2 linked regions of the Undibacterium sp. KW1 genome follow. The protein of the gene in region 2 interacts with the protein of the main gene of each other region in a pairwise test. Links are inferred from orthologs where the notes say so. Each region holds a gene or a part of one and is shown on either strand. Other genes may lie near its edges.

What was found. The genes of interacting proteins can lie anywhere in the genome.
Region 1: the proteins of accC (region 2) and cysM interact in binary tests that used the Escherichia coli proteins (3 or more experiments, as listed by UniProt). The link is inferred for Undibacterium sp. KW1 from one-to-one orthologs.

The regions. Positions count from the first base shown.
Region 1 is NZ_AP018439.1:3,902,831-3,908,592, reverse strand. Bases 978-3,972 are described here. They hold cysM (cysteine synthase CysM), read left to right. Parts: upstream 978-2,021; coding sequence 2,022-2,924; downstream 2,925-3,972. Other genes in these bases: UNDKW_RS17480 (hypothetical protein), read right to left, coding at 3,400-3,699; UNDKW_RS17485 (hypothetical protein), read left to right, coding at 3,112-3,279; UNDKW_RS17495 (helix-hairpin-helix domain-containing protein), read left to right, coding at 1,287-1,748; UNDKW_RS17500 (LysR family transcriptional regulator), read left to right, coding at 978-1,120. Also shown: UNDKW_RS17505 (DoxX family protein), read right to left, coding at 1-32; more of UNDKW_RS17500, read left to right, coding at 203-977; mltB (lytic murein transglycosylase B), read right to left, coding at 4,035-5,180; UNDKW_RS17470 (DUF3488 and transglutaminase-like domain-containing protein), read right to left, coding at 5,201-5,762. UniProt on the Escherichia coli protein: Two cysteine synthase enzymes are found. Both catalyze the same reaction. Cysteine synthase B can also use thiosulfate in place of sulfide to give cysteine thiosulfonate as a product.
Region 2 is NZ_AP018439.1:5,053,083-5,058,686, forward strand. Bases 1-2,837 are described here. They hold accC (acetyl-CoA carboxylase biotin carboxylase subunit), read right to left. Parts: upstream 2,185-2,837; coding sequence 817-2,184; downstream 1-816. Other genes in these bases: prmA (50S ribosomal protein L11 methyltransferase), read right to left, coding at 1-364; accB (acetyl-CoA carboxylase biotin carboxyl carrier protein), read right to left, coding at 2,295-2,750. Outside these bases: aroQ (type II 3-dehydroquinate dehydratase), read right to left, coding at 2,896-3,333; UNDKW_RS22740 (TlpA disulfide reductase family protein), read right to left, coding at 3,412-3,948; UNDKW_RS22745 (VIT and VWA domain-containing protein), read right to left, coding at 4,236-5,604. UniProt on the Escherichia coli protein: This protein is a component of the acetyl coenzyme A carboxylase complex; first, biotin carboxylase catalyzes the carboxylation of the carrier protein and then the transcarboxylase transfers the carboxyl group to form malonyl-CoA.

The sequences.
Region 1 (5,762 bases), 1.1 Mb from region 2 along the record:
TGGGTGAAAGAATTGGAAGTATTGGTCGTCATGTCTGGCTCCATTTTGAAAAAATGTTGATCCTGCTGGTGACGGAAACTAAGGCCTAGCTCCGATGTTGAGGATCATAATGTTTCCCAATTCGGAAATCGATGGTGGTAAAGTCATTGATTCATTTCCAAAATAGGCAACATTGATCACGAACATCGGATGGAGGTACCGCATGGATGAACTTGAACTCAATGGCATCAGGGTTTTTCGCGAAATCATCGAGTCGGGCAGTTTTACCGCTGCCGCTGACAGGTTGGGCATGGCTGCACCCATGGTCAGCAAGCATGTTGCGAGGCTGGAGCGCAAACTGGGTGCCCGACTATTGAATCGCAGCAGTCGCAGCATGAGCCTGACTGAAGCTGGCAAAACCTTTTATGAGCAAGGTCGGCAGGCGCTGGATATTCTGGATGCGGCTGTGGCCGCCGTGGCACATGACAGTGGCCCGCCGCGTGGTGAATTGAAAATCAGCGCCCCGGTCTGGTTCGCCACACCCAGATTCGCTAGTCTGCTGACGGAATTTCGTCAAACATACCCGGAAATACGACTCGACCTGTATCTCGATAATCACATGGTGGATTTGGTGGCTGATGGCTTTGACCTGGCGCTGCGCGCAACGGCAGAGCCATCGGCTAACCTGATTGCGAGACAGCTTTGTACCACACATTTTTATTTAGTCGCGACACCAGCGTATCTGCGCATGCTGAAGGCTGCCGCCGACCCGGCAGAATCATTGACAGTCGCAACAATTTTCCCCAACTATTTGCAACTGGAACGGCTGAAGCTCTCAATCATGGCTGGTTCCATCCCGCTGAAACTGGATGCAGTCATGAAATCCAGTGATACCACAATGAGCTACCATTGTGTGTTGGCTGGTATGGGGGCCGCTTTCCTCCCGGCCTGGCTGGTGGCCAGTGATCTGGAATCCGGACGCCTGCTTCAAGTTAACAACCACGAACCTGGGTTTGCCAGTCATTTGTTCGCTGTGTACACGAGTCGACGTCAGATGCCGCCCAAGTTACGCTGCTTTATTGATTTTCTTATCGAGAAATTAAGCGATCAGCAACCGGACGGATTTGCAATATTCAAATAAACCCTTTTGCAGGCCATATCCCTGAAAGAAATCTGTGAAATACTTGTCAACGACTTGCAACTTGCATCGTTGGTATACCTACAGGAATGGAACTCAAACCGGACTGTGGCTGAATAAAAATAGTTGTCCAATTCAATGTTTGTTCAATTTAAGAGGGAGTATTCGCATGATTAAGAAATTGATGTTTGCTATGCTGGCTTTGTTGGCTGCTACTGGTTTTGCATTCGCCGATGTCGATGTCAATAAAGGTGACCAGGCCGCACTCGATGGTATCAAGGGCATAGGCCCAGCCAAATCCAAGGCCATCATCGAAGAACGTACCAAGAACGGTGCCTTCAAGGATTGGGCAGATTTTGAAAGCCGTGTCAAAGGCATAGGCGAAAAAAGCTCCACTAAATTGTCTGAAGCAGGTTTGACTGTCAATGGCCAGGCTAAACCTGGTGCAGCAGCAAAACCAGCGGCCAGCGCAGCTCCTGCCAAAGGTGCAAAAGCAGATAAAGCTGCAGCGAAGGCAGAGAAAGCAGAAAAACCTGCGCCAGCAGCGTCTGCAACAGCAGCACCAGCGTCAACAGCGGCACCAAAAGCTTCTGCTGCGGCATCTGCAGCTTCCAAGGCCAGCGCAAAATAAGTCTGATTCTTCAGTTCTTTTGTTGAACTGACAGTTTCACAAAACCCCGGAAGTGATTCCGGGGTTTTTTATTAGCTTATTTAAATTCTGTATAAGCCTGATTGGTGCTTGCGAGTGGGTTGCAAAGGCTTGATTTGTCTATGAGAAGCTGATTTTTATCAGCCTTTGCGGGGTGTTTTTCAAACAAAGTGCTTGCTTATGCGGCAAGCGTCTTAAGGTAACTGCGTTTAGAATAAGACTTTGTCTTTTTAAGCTGTTGTTAAGCTGTTTATCATGACCTATCTGACCATCGAAGACACCATAGGCAATACACCGCTCGTTAGATTGCAGCGCATACCCGGTGATGAAAACCGGCGCCGCAACAATATCATCCTGGGCAAACTGGAAGGGAATAATCCCGCTGGTTCTGTCAAGGACAGGCCTGCCTTATCCATGATCAAGAGGGCAGAAGAACGTGGCCGCATCAAACCTGGTGATACTTTGATCGAGGCCACCAGCGGCAATACCGGCATTGCCCTTGCCATGGCTGCTGCCATGCGTGGTTACAAGATGATCTTGCTGATGCCAGAAAACCTGAGCATAGAGCGTCGCCAGAGCATGGCTGCTTACGGGGCGCAAATCATGCTGACTCCCAAGACCGGCGGCATGGAATATGCGCGTGACCTGGCAGAGCAAATGCAGGCAGAAGGGCAGGGTGTGATACTCGACCAGTTCGCCAATCCGGATAATCCGCTCGCGCACTACGAAGCCACAGGGCCAGAAATCTGGCGCGACACCAAGGGCCAGGTCACCCACTTTGTCAGCGCCATGGGAACTACCGGTACCATCATGGGGGTATCTGCTTATCTGAAGGAGCAGAATCCACAGATACGCATCGTCGGTGCACAGCCGGAAGAGGGTTCGCAGATACCAGGCATACGCAAATGGCCAGAGGCTTACATGCCCAAGATTTTTGATAAAGCCAGAGTTGATCAGGTGGAGTCAGTCACGCAGGCTGATGCTGAACAAATGGCCCGCAGGATGGCCGTGGAAGAGGGCATATTTTGTGGTATTTCTGCCGCAGGTGCTTGCGAAATCGCTTTGCGTATCGCCCAGACGGTAGAAAACGCCACAATAGTCTTCGTTGTTTGTGATCGTGGCGACCGGTATTTATCGACAGGTGTGTTTCCAGCCTGAGCAGTCGCATCATAGCGAGTGCCGCCCCGCACTCGTTGATTGAGCCAAAGATGTGGCTTGCTGATGTAATTGCAGGCATGACCGAGTGGATAGCGTGTATATCTTGCAGGTGCAGGTGCAAGTGACAGGACTAAGGCATACAGCTAAGTTATATAGCTACTCACATCGCTACTCATATAGCCAGATCATGAAGGGCACTGCTAGATGTGATGAACTGGCCAAGGCGAGCGGTTTGGCTGCTGCCATTCGTGCACGCATTGTCATGGCGCTCTGCCATGGAAATCTCCAGGCACTCAATTTATTGCACTTCTCCGGCAGCTTTACATCAAGCTGTCATAAATCCGGCGCACAATAAAAACAAGAAAAAAAATACCGAAATCACGCTTGTGGCGCATTTTCGGTATTTTTCAATGTAGCAGTTTTCCTGACAACCCGAAGGTCAAACAGGCCAGCAAGCACTGATCAAATTAAAGACTTATGCTGCGTCTTTTGGTTTGAATTGCTTGTCGCTGATACGGAATTTCGCACGACGGTCGCCCATCAATTCGCGCAATTCTTTGATGCTGACATCGCTGATTTCATGCATGCGGATCAGCAGTGATGCGCCGACCGGCAGGCGACGATGCCTGATTTTACTGATTACTGGTGGTGCCACTTCCAATGCTCTGGAGAGTGCTGCATCATTTTTCAAATGCAATTGCTTGATCAGAGTATCCAACAGATTGTTAGGATCATAGTCGATTTCATCGGATTCAAGCTGGGTCAAATTTGCCATAATTACCTCGCTGTGTAGTTTATTGACGCTTAATTAGTTGCCTCAATAAAAAATTAATCAAACGGTAATATTGTATCTTTAAAATATAATTTGCTTGTCAGAAAAATAGCAAACCATTGTTAAATCTCTTGACACTTTGCTTAGTTAAGAAGTAAATGTGTCAACTAGATAACAACACTTTAGTTTAGAAAATACTGAATGGCAATGTTTATTCCAGTAATTAGTTACTAGAATAACATAAATTAACAATTTTATTTGGTTTATTAAAATCTGTTAAATTGCGAGCTTCTTCTTCCATCACTCTGTGATGCGGCGTTAAACACATTAAGTGAGAATTATTTTTGTCTGGCCAAGGCAATGACGCGACCCAGATCATAGACTGACATTGCATAAAAATAACTGCGGTTATACAAGGTAATCGCGTAAAAATTTTCTGTTGCAAACCAGTACTCTGTTGCGTCATTGCCATTTTGCAGATCGACAAGCCCATAGGGGATATTTGTTGGTGCATCGCTACTGGCTGTTGTCGCGATGGCTTTTAAGTCCTGCAACTGATAGCTGGCCTGCAAACCTTTGCCCAAGACCGTGCTGAGTTGCTCACTTTTTTCGCTCACGACCAGGGTAGCGGGAAATGCCACGGGCAGATTGCGCTTCCAGCCATGTACTGCCAGATAATGGGCGACACTGCCTATCGCATCCACCGGTGAATCTGTCAGGTTGATTTTGCCGTCACCATCAAAATCCACTGCATATTTCCTGATGCTGCCAGGCATGAATTGAGGCCAGCCTATCGCGCCTGCGTAAGAGCCTTTAAACACAAAAGGATCAAGCGAGGCTTCCCTGGACATCAGCAACATGTTTTCCAGCTCCCCCCGGAAGAATTGCATGCGTGCATCGCGCGTTGGCGTGTCGGGATAATCAAAGGCCAGCGTAGTCAGCACATCCATGACGCGAAAGCCGCCAGTCTGCTTGCCAAAGATGGTTTCTACACCAATCAGGCCAACGATAATTTCTGGTGGCACGCCATATTCCTGCTCGGCTTTGGCGAGGGCATCGGCATATTTATCCCAAAAAGCGACGCCGGCTTCAATACGGTAAGGCTCGACAAAGCGGGCGCGGTAGGCTTTCCAGTTCTTGGGTTTACCTGCCGGAGCAGGGCGCATCAGTTGCCTGGCGGTTTCTATGTATCTGGCTTGCTTGAAGATGGCTTTCAATTCTGCTTCGGTATAGCCATGCTTGCTGACCATTTCCGAGATGAAGCTGGATACTTCCTTCCATTGCTCAAAATGGCTTTCATCTTTTTTTGCCTTGGCAGCCGGGGCAGAACTGGCTGCTGCCGTGCTGCTTACAGGCTTTTTCACATGTTTTTTTTCTGTTGCATGTGCTTCGCCCGAGGTGAGCAGGGCGACTGCGATAATGAGTGAGTAGATGCTATTTAGCAGGATGCCTGGCTGGCGTGATGCGTGGGATGTCAGAGAGATCAAAATACGTCTATTAATAATTAGCGGCATGCTGCCAGCAAGGTTTTCAAACGCCGGATCAGTGTACTTTCCGGACCTGGGTCTTTGCCGTAGCGGGCACTTGCGTACAGTGTCAGAAAACGCTCGGCATTTTCAAATTCAGCTGCGGGCAGGCTGTTGCGCAATCTTTCCAGATAGGTTTTTGGTCCTTCGTGCAAAGCGCGTGCTGCGGTCTTTTTTTCCATCTTGCGACAGAAAGAAAAGTATACCTTATCAAGCGCTGTGATACGTGGCCGGTTGCGAATTAAGGGCAGGGAGATCAGGCCTAGTATCAGGCTGGTGGCAATAAAGAACAACAAGGTCAGTTGTGCCCAGTCTACCTTCATGAAGCCCAGGGAGTTCAACAGGCTCCTCTGGGTATTCTGGTTGTAATTCAATACCCATTGATTCCAGGAGTTATTGACGGCGCTCCATTGCATGCGCACCTGGTTGAAAAAGGAAATTCCATTCGGGCTCAGGTTCATGAGGCCCACCAGGCCCTGGCGCGGTACGGCATAATTGAGTGAGCGCTGCACCCTTTCTGGGGCTACGGCTGCCGTCGGA
Region 2 (5,604 bases):
CGACCCAGATATTCTTGCCGATATGGATAGGGGCAAACTGCGATTGCGTCAGGCGCACCCAGTCTTGCTCTTCGACATTGCGGGTGATATAGGCTGGCACGGCTGTCAGGCCAACCGCAGCGGCAGCTTCAGCCACCAGTTCGGCGTGATCGGCATCGATATCGGCCAGGGCAACCACTCGGCTGCGATCCCAGGCAGCTTCGTCAGGTTCCATGCCTGGCTCACCAAACAGCGGGCGTTCAGCATCCGTACCTTCATCGGCATCTTCCACGGACACCGACAAGGCACCCGCATCCATCAAAGCGTCCGACAAAGCCTCAGCCTGCTCACGCGCTACTTCTATGACTATTTCTATCCAGCCCATATTGCTACTTTCTTACGTTCTATATACAGCGTTATTACTTCCAGAAACTTCAAAGTACTTCAAGACCAAAAGGCTCACCACAGAGACAGCACCGAGATGCACAGAGAAAAAATCACTCATCGACGCGACGCATATAAAGATGAATATGCTGTGTTTGTTTAACTTCATGCGTTAAAAATCTCAATAGCAAAAAGCTTACCACAGAGGCTCCATAACAAAGCCAAAAGCACAGGGAAAAACTTGTGTTTTCTCTGTGCTTCTTTTTGACGGCATTTTTTTACATCCCGCCTATTCTCGTAGGTTGGGCCACGTTTCATCAGCCCAACACTGGGCCTCAACAAACATATACGTCATTCCAGCGCCGAGTGTTGGGCTGGTAAACCGTAGCCCAACCTACACTCCAAAGCCTTACTCCGTGACTCGGTGTTGAAAGGTCTTAAGGTCTTAAGCTCTTACTTACTTTTCTTCGACAACTCCGGCATATCTGCAAGCTTATGCTCAAGGTAGTGAATATTCGTACCACCTTCAATAAAGCGCGCATCTATCATCAGCTCGCGGTGCAGGGGGATGTTGGTTTGTATGCCCTCCACCACCATCTCTGACAAAGCGATCTGCATGCGTCGGATAGCCTGTTCGCGGGTTTCGCCATAAGCGATGACCTTGCCTATCATGGAATCATAATTCGGCGGCACGAAATAACCTGCGTAGGCATGCGAATCCACCCGTATGCCAGGGCCACCTGGTGTATGCCAGGAGGTGATGCGACCTGGCGAAGGGATGAACTTGAACGGGTCTTCGGCATTGATACGGCATTCAATGGCATGACCCTTGAGTGCGATATCGGTTTGCTTGAAGCGCAGCTTTTCATTGAAGGCGATGCGGATTTGCTCTTGCACGATATCAACACCAGTAATCATTTCTGTCACTGGATGCTCAACCTGAACGCGGGTATTCATTTCGATGAAATAGAATTCGCCGTTTTCGTACAAGAATTCAAAAGTACCAGCGCCACGATAACCGATCTTGCGGCAGGCGGCAGCGCAGCGGTCACCGATTTTTTCTATGATCTTGCGCGGGATGCCAGGTGCAGGTGCCTCTTCGATAACTTTTTGATGACGGCGCTGCATGGAGCAATCTCGCTCACCGAGCCAGATGGCATTGCCGTGCTGGTCAGCCAGGATCTGGATTTCCACGTGACGTGGGTCTTCCAGAAACTTTTCCATATACACTTCTGGATTACCAAATGCTGCACCAGCCTCTGTCTTGGTCATGGTGACTGCATTGAGCAAAGCTGCTTCAGTATGCACCACACGCATGCCACGTCCACCACCGCCGCCAGCGGCCTTGATGATGACCGGGTAGCCGACCTTGCGGGCTGTTTGTACGATGACTTTAGGGTCGTCTGGCAATGCGCCTTCAGAGCCTGGTACACAAGGCACACCAGCCTTGATCATGGCATGCTTGGCAGATACTTTGTCACCCATCATGCGTATGGATTCTGCACGCGGGCCGATGAAAACAAAACCGGATTGCTCTACACGTTCAGCAAAGTCGGCGTTTTCAGACAAAAAACCATAACCAGGGTGGATAGCCTGGGCATCTGTCACTTCAGCGGCGCTGATAATGGCTGGCATGCTCAGGTAACTTAAATTCGACGGAGCCGGGCCTATGCAAACAGATTCGTCAGCCAGCTTCACATATTTTGCTTCGCGGTCAGCCTCAGAGTGCACGACCACGGTTTTGATACCCATCTCGCGGCAGGCGCGCTGTATGCGTAGCGCGATTTCACCACGATTGGCGATAAGAATTTTTTCAAACATGATTTAACTTTGCGGTGGCAATGGTTGCAATTGCGTGAGCAGGAAACACGGTCCGGTCATTTTGCCCTCAACACGGGCACAGGACTTGAGTTTGCACACGCGCGCCTGGATCAGCCAATCACGAACAGCGGCTGGCCGTATTCAACAGGCTGACCATTTTCAACCAGAATCTGTTTGATCGTGCCTGTGAAATCGCTTTCGATTTCATTCAGCAATTTCATTGCTTCAATAATGCAGAGGGTGTCGCCAGCATTGACGCTTTTGCCAATATCAGCAAAAGGCGCTGCGCCAGGAGCAGAAGAACGGTAGAAAGTACCAACCATAGGGGATTTGACGATATGACCATCCGGTACCACTGGTGCGGCGGCGACAGGAGCGGCGGCGGCTGGCGCGGCAGCTGGCATCATTTGCTGGTGCTGCGGCTGCTGCATCATGACTACCTGGTTTTGCGGCATCGCAGAAGATTTGACGATGCGGACCTTGCCTTCACCTTCAGTCACTTCGAGTTCAGCGATATCTGATTCTGCTACGAGGTCGATCAGGGTCTTGAGTTTTCTTAAATCCATGTGGAATCCCCTTGAAAAAAGTGGTTCTGAATTAATTGGGACGCACAATACTGAGCAGGAAAACAGCTCTGCAATTGCCGCCGAAGTTTGGATTATATACGAAATAAGCTGACATTATCAGCAAATTACGCGAAGATGCGAGAATTTAAATATTTTTCAGGGAAAAGTCAATCGCCAGGCGATAACCTTCAGTACCGAGGCCGCAGATGACGCCTTTGGCAATTGCAGACAAGTATGAATGATGTCTGAAGGATTCTCTTTGATGTACATTCGATATATGTACTTCTATAAACGGGATCGCCACACCTGCCAGCGCATCCCTCAGGGCAACGCTGGTATGCGTCAGGCCGCCCGGGTTGATGATAATAGCATCGACTTGCTCATTGCGGGCAGCATGGATGCGGTCAATTAATGCGCCTTCGTGATTACTTTGAAAAAATGACAACTCTGCGCCAGCTGTTTTTGCCTGTTCCTGCGCTGCAGCCTCTATCTCAGCCAGGGTAGTGGCCCCATAGGTGGCAGGCTCGCGCGTGCCGAGCAGATTCAGATTGGGGCCATTCAGCAGCAAGAGTTTGCGCGCCATAGTCACATTCAATTTGACGAAGATGGCCGCATTTTGCCGCTAATCGACGCAGATTGGCAAGGAAAAACGACGCGTCTTCTATTTTTCCAAAGAATATTTGGCAATATCGGTATGCAATTCATCCATCTTCAGGCGGCCAAGATAGGATTTCACGACCTTGCCTTCGGCATTAATCAACACGGTAAACGGCAAGCCGCCACCAGTATTACCTAATTGACGCGACAGCTCAGAACCTTCCATGCCCGCAGAAAACAAGGGATAGCTGATTTTATATTTTTTTGCAAAATCAGCAATATTTGTCGGGCTATCTATGCCCAAGCCCAAAATCTGTATGGACTTGCCCTTGTATCCATCTTGCATGGTTGATAACTCAGGCATTTCCTGCACGCAAGGTGCGCACCAGGTTGCCCAAAAATTCACGACCAGGAACTTACCCTGCCACTCCGCCATCGATTGCGGTTTACCTTCGCTATCCTTGAACTGCTGCGCCATCAATTGCGCGACCGACTTGTCGGCAGGTGGCTTGGGCGTGGTCTGGCGGTTGCCCGCGTAGATACCCAAACCCGCAAACAGCAAACCCAGCGCGACTGCCAGGCCAATAAACTTCTTATTCATAAATACCCACTCACATAAATCCAAAATCACGGCTCAAGGCAGGGATATTAGCCTAGCTGGGAGATTTATGCTGCATAAGTAAGTGATGCGGGATAGATGGCGAACCGTCATCAGGCTCCCTTCACCGAAACTCTATTATGCGTTTGACATTAAAAATGGATAAACCGGGCCTGCTGAGTCTATTTATCTCGACCACATATACGGGGAGAGTCGTTTGATGCGAAAGCAGGACACCATGCCTTGCAAAATGTCCCTGCCCGCCCCTGACTCAGACTGATACAGCTTGCCTACCCTTCCATATTCATCAAAAAGATAGACTCTGACCAGGTTACAGCATCAAGCTCCCGCACTGTTTTGCGTAGCTGGGCTTCCAGCCTGACACTGGCAGCAGGGTTTGCTGACACACTGAGCAATTGCGCAGTATCCGCACTTGTCCTGCCGCTCACCTGCAGCCCTGCCCTCTTCTCTTGCGATGGCAGCAGGCGTTCCAGCATTTCTGGTTCAGCCATGATGCTGAAGAAGAGTTTAATGACTTGCTGTGGGCTGAGCTGGTCTTTGCAGTCTTCCCAGATTGCCAGTTCCAGCCATTCAATGACAGCTTCACCCAGCAGTATCTTCCTGAGCCCGGCAAAACTGTCTGGCCACAATTGCTCATCGAAGTATCTGAGCAAGAGTGTCAGGCCCAGCGGTGTCAGCCCCTGGTAATGCATGTCACGGCGGATTACCCTGTCTGCCCCGACAACGCTGGCGTATTCAAAAAACGCTTGCATTGCCTCTGCATCAAGTACCAACCATTTTGCGACAGGCGATGGCAAATTACTGGCGTCCATGTAGCGCTCGCCCGATTCACCAGCCATGTCCAGAGCGGCCCGTTTCGACAATTTCCAGGTCGCCAGCCTGCTTCGCAGGTCCGGCGGCGCAGCAGCCACAGGTGCTGCCAGCATGGACAAGGAATAGGCCGCACCACCGGCGGCAGCGGGCGCAGCCATGACCGGCGCGGAGCAAACACCGCCCGCGATAGCTCCCAGCCCACCCCAGCCTGCTGGCAACATGTGAGCGACTTCTATCAAGGCTGGCATATCCAGTGGTTTCTCATCTTCGGCTCTTTCCTCGACGATCAGGAAGCTGGTTTCTGCTGAGATCAATTGATATTGCACCGCCAGCTCCTGCACGACAGATACCTGCTCAGTCATGCCTTGCATGCCGGACAAATAAGTCGCTGCAGCCACGCGTGACAAACTGCTTTCAGCCTGCAAGTCCGCTGTCAATGCAAGGCTGCCCAATTCGACTTCTTCTGCCTGCCCCGACAAGCGGCCAAACAGCTTCATCTGACCCTCAGGTTTTTCTGGCAAGAGATAAAACATATTCAGGGTTTCACCTTTGAAGACACTTGCAGGCAAAGCCGTGGACCACAGTGGCTGGCTGGCAAAGCCGGTGTCGATGCGGATATCCTGCCAGACTGGTGAACGCAACTTCATGAACATGCGCAGGATGGCGGGTGCCACGTCTTCGCCCGGCGCCACATATTCACAAGAGCCACCACTGGCCCTGGCCAGGCGTTCCAGATGCACTTCTGCCGGGCTGGAACCTATGCCAACAATAAACACCCTTTGCCCGGCAGCGCGGGCACTGCTGATCAGGCTATCGACGCTGTCG